DNA from 2 places in the Corynebacterium felinum genome. Region 1 is predicted to be linked to the other one. Evidence: predicted binding sites of a transcription regulator. Region 1 holds the regulator's gene; the other holds the start of a gene.

Region 1 (2,408 bases):
TCAAAATCTTCTGCTGACTCGAAACTCTTATACACAGAGGCGAAGCGCAAGTATGCGACCTCATCCAACTCGCGCAACGGTTCCAAAATTGCCAAGCCAATATCATTGGCATGCACTTGGGAATGACCAATAGCACGTACTTTTTCCTCAACCTGCTGCGCCAGCTTTTTCAAAGCATCATCAGACACATCACGGCCCTGACAGGCACGACGCACACCCACAATCACTTTTTCACGACTAAAGGGCTCAGTAAGACCGTTACGCTTCATCACCAACAACTGGGCCTTTTCAATCGTGGTAAAACGCCGATTGCACGCCCCACATTCGCGGCGCCGCCGGATAGCGGTACCAGAATCGATCACACGGGAATCAATGACTTTGGAATGTTCGTGGTGGCAAAACGGGCAATGCATGAAATAGTCAACCTCTCCTATGAAGACACAGCTTAAGGCACAAGTCCTTTAATCATTATTGACCATTCACGCCCGTAACGTGGTTCGCCCTACCGCGAAGTAGGAAATTCAGTCTGGGAGAACTGCACCGGCACGGGCTGTTCACTGAAATCAGAATCATGAGAACCGGCCAGGAAAATACCGATGGCAACGCTTAGCCCAAAGAAAACTGCCCAAAAATAGCTCAACGCATTCTCGGAGACACGCCGTCCCCCATGCGCCCCATCCACCCCCGCAGGCATTCGAACAACTGAATCATAAAAGACATGTCCCAAACCGGCCCCAGAATCGACTCCGTTATGCTCGCCGATCAACGGGTCAATAAGCCTTCCACCATTCCACACTGCCGCTGGTGGGACAACCACTGCACGAACAGCAGGGGTATTCTTGTGAGAAAATGCAGCGATAGTCATGAGCAACCTCTCTTCATGTACAACTAGGAACACCAATGAGCATCAACGATTTCACGAGAACTCTGAAGTATTAACTGAAGAGAAATCGTACGCAGCAAGACAAACATGTCAGAAGTGATACGCGACTGTGTGTTCGAATTGATCTTTCTTGTTCGAATTATGCCCATATTCGAACATGCTGTCAACACTTTTGAAAAAATTTCGAACAAATGTCTTGTCTCTACCCCCATTTCCGCTATGGTGGTAGTAGAGAAACACTTTTCCTTCGAACACGAAACCCTCCCCCAATATTTTCGAACAACCATCAATTGGGGTTCAGGTTTATGACATGTCTCATTCAAGAGCATTGTTCGAACGTGTCATTTCACCACACTGTCCAGCCACACCAGATCCAAGGAGTCCACAACATGCCACGGAAGCCAGGCCCTAAATCGGCCACCCAGGGCCAAGGTCAAGAAAAACTCACGGAACGCCAGCGCCGTATTCTTCAAGTAATTCGCGATGCAGTGGTTCTGCGCGGCTATCCACCAAGCATCCGCGAAATTGGCGACGCCGCAGGCTTGCAGTCCACCTCCTCTGTGGCGTATCAGCTCAAAGAATTGGAACGTAAGGGCTACTTGCGCCGTGATCCTAATAAGCCACGTGCCGTTGATCTTCGCACCCTTCCAAATGACAACATTCCGAAGGTGGGCCCAAAGCCAAAAAAGAAGCTCCAGGCCGTTCCTCCACTTGAAGAATCATCCGCTTCTCAGTACGTCCCCCTTGTAGGTTCGATTGCTGCCGGAAGCCCAATTCTTGCTGAGGAAAACGTCTCCACCTACTATCCCCTGCCAGAGGAATTTACCGGCGATGGCGATTTGTTCATGCTGGAAGTTGTTGGCGAATCTATGCGCGATGCTGGAATTCTCAACGGTGACTACGTTGTTATCCGCTCGCAAAAGGTCGCCGAACAAGGCGAGTTCGTTGCTGCCATGATTGACAATGAAGCGACTGTAAAGGAATTCTTCAAAGACTCCACTGGCATTTGGCTGCTGCCACACAACGATGCCTTCGACCCTATTGCCGTTACCCCCGACACTGAGATTCTTGGCAAGGTAGTCTCCGTATTGCGCAAGCTCTAGAACACCTCTGTATTTTTCACACTAGCCTTCCCCCACTTCAACCTTTCAATGAAGCTCTCCGGGGAAGGCTTTGCCTATATGTTTGATTTTGACCTCAGTGGGCACATTAGCCGTACCTAATTCGTCTGATGTCTAAAACCTGAAGCCTCTTCAGATACGTCTTTCCCACAAAACCTACCCCCGAAAAACTACCCCCATTAGAGCTCCTGTATGAAGAATCACATACTCTCACACAAAGCCACATATTTGTGAGGTTTGCGCACCACATGACGCTATACTTCGTGCTAAAACGCGCGTCCGACCGTGAGAGTCTGCCCGTTTGAAACTGTCATTCTGAGAATACAAGCACAAAAATCACAGAATGCGTGCAAGAATGAGTGGAGAAATTTCCGCTTCCACGGATGCGGAAACGGGCAAGTGTA
Region 2 (2,408 bases), 1.2 Mb from region 1:
GCACAACACACATTTTGGGGGAGGCAAAGGAGGGAAAAAATTACTTCGCTTGCTCCTCAAGGCGATCGAGGATCTCCTTGAGCTGCTCAGGGGTGCGCTTCACAGCAACAGAGGTACCCTTCGAATCTTCAGCCACAGCAGCCAAAACCTCAGGGGAGTGCCACAGCTCCGCCAACTTCTTCACCTGAGGATCATCCTTATCCTCAGCCTTGACCACGAAAGCGTTGATATAAGGCTCAGCCTCAGGGGAAGCAGGATCATCCTTAAATACAGCCAACTTTGGATCAATGCCAGCGCGATCAAGGAAGGAATTGTTGATGATAGCAGGCTTGCCCTCACCGTAAGCAGCAGTGGTCTGAGCCGCATCCACAGGAGTGATGGTCACCTTGGACTTGTCCTTATCAATATCAGCCTCAGAAGGAGTCACAAGACCCTCAGCTTCAGGCTTCAAGGTGACCAGCTTTGCCTGAACCAACACGTTGATAGCGCGACCCAAGTTGGAAGGATCATTCGGAACAGCAACAGACTCGCCATCAATACCATCAAGGGAGGAATGATCCTTCCAGAACAGTGCCAAAGGAACGATCTCAGTAGCACCAACTGGGACCAAGTTGTCGTTATTGCCAACATTGTACTCAGCCAAGAACTTCAAGTGCTGGAACAGGTTCACATCAATCTGATCCTGGGACAGCGCCAAGTTAGGAGTGGAGTAATCGGAGAAGTTCGTGATATCCAGAGTGATCCCGTTTTCCTTCGCCAGATCCTTCAGCACAGCCCAGGACTTCATGGTGGAGTCGGTGGTGCCGATGCGGATAGTGGTGTTATCAGATGCAGGGGCTGCATCCTTGGAATCGGAGGAGCAAGCAACCAGGCCGGTTGCGGCAACGATCGTGGCTGCGGCAGCAGCAACGGTACGTGTAAACGAGATCTTCATGAAAAAACAACTCTCTTTGTCGAATACGAATGAAAAAACCTAGAGGGAACACTAGCGCAGGACAAAACAAATGTACAGCTTAGTCTATTCTCGGGGCGAAAATTACTCAAACATATGTTTGTATTATGTGCTAGTATGTGGGGTGTGGAATGGAATGCAGGTTTTCGCGGAAAAGCGCTCTCGTGGTCAAGGTTGGAGCGCATTTTGTCGGGCAAGCAGGAGCCGGAACTGCACCCAATTGAGCATTATACTGAGGTGAAAGAAAAGAAATCTGTTCGATTTTATTCATCTCGCCCGTGGGTGGAGTTGCATGCGGCGGGTAGTTATAATTTTTTGCGGGGCGCCTCCGAACCGCAGCAGATGGTCGATGCTGCCATAAAGGCGGGTATATGTGCGCTTTCTTTGCAGGATAGGGACGGTTTCTACGGTGCTATCGCTTTTGCTGAGGCGGCGGAAGATAGTGGGGTGGCTACTGTTTTCGGGGCGGAGCTTAGCCTAGACTATGCTGTCTTAACTTTGCTGTGTAAAAGCCCTGAAGGGTACCGTCGCGCATCGCGGCTGATGACACACGCGCACATGAGCGGATCGAAAGATCAGGTGCGCTACCCTGCACTTTCGCAGATCGCACGCGAGCTAGACGGGCACTGTTATGTGTTGGCTGGGGTGGAGTGGCTTGAGCAGATGGAGCAGCTGGTTGATGCGTTTGGCGCGAAGGATGTGTTGGCGGAGTATGTGGTGGGGATGTGCCCCGACGATGTTGATGCGTGGGAGCGTCTCGACGGCGTCGTCACGCGCTTGAGCATTGGTGCGGTTGCTACGAGCAGGGCCTGTGCTGCCAGCTTTGAGGATGCCCCTGTTGCGCAGGCAAAACAGGCGCTGGCTCGGCGCATGGATGTGATGGCAAGCGCGGGTGATCTGCACCCCATGGGGGCAACCTGGTTGCGCCGGGGCGAGGTGATTGCTGAAGTGCTCGGCCCGCAGCGCGAGTATTTAATGGATGCGGCTGTGGCGATTGCTCGCGAATGCGCGTTTGCACTGAGTGTGGTGCGCCCGAACCTGCCGCGCTGGGAAGTGCCCGAAGGACATGATGAGAGCAGCTGGTTGGCGCAGTTGGTGTGGGAAAGGTTTGAGCAGCGCTACGGCGGGCGTGAAGCGGGGATTATAAAACAGGCGAAAGCCCAGATTTCTCACGAGCTGGCGGTGATCGACGAGTTGGGTTTTCCCGGTTATTTTTTGATTGTCACAGATCTCGTGGATTTCGCGCGTGCCCATAATATTTTGTGTCAGGGGCGCGGGTCGGCGGCGAATTCGGCGGTGTGTTTTGCGCTGGGCATTACGAATGTGGAGCCGATTGCTGCGGGATTGTTGTTTGAGCGTTTCCTTTCTGCTGATCGGGAGGGCCCGCCGGATATCGATATTGATTGTGAGTCTGGCAGGCGTGAAGAGGTTATCCAGTATGTGTATTCCCGCTACG

The links. Region 1 encodes LexA, which represses DNA repair genes until DNA is damaged. Its sites were predicted from a motif close to CGAACANNTGTTCG; they were not measured.
Region 2: CFELI_RS02415 (error-prone DNA polymerase) is a predicted target of LexA. The motif match lies at 1,042-1,055, and genes of this name have one in related genera.

What each region holds. Positions count from the first base shown of each region.
Region 1 is NZ_CP047209.1:1,773,969-1,776,376, forward strand. Features, by position in the region: gene nrdR (transcriptional regulator NrdR) at 1-413, opposite strand, end outside; gene CFELI_RS07605 (hypothetical protein) at 503-865, opposite strand; gene lexA (transcriptional repressor LexA) at 1,273-1,986, shown strand.
Region 2 is NZ_CP047209.1:535,789-538,196, forward strand. Features, by position in the region: gene CFELI_RS02410 (MetQ/NlpA family ABC transporter substrate-binding protein) at 41-934, opposite strand; gene CFELI_RS02415 (error-prone DNA polymerase) at 1,070-2,408, shown strand, end outside.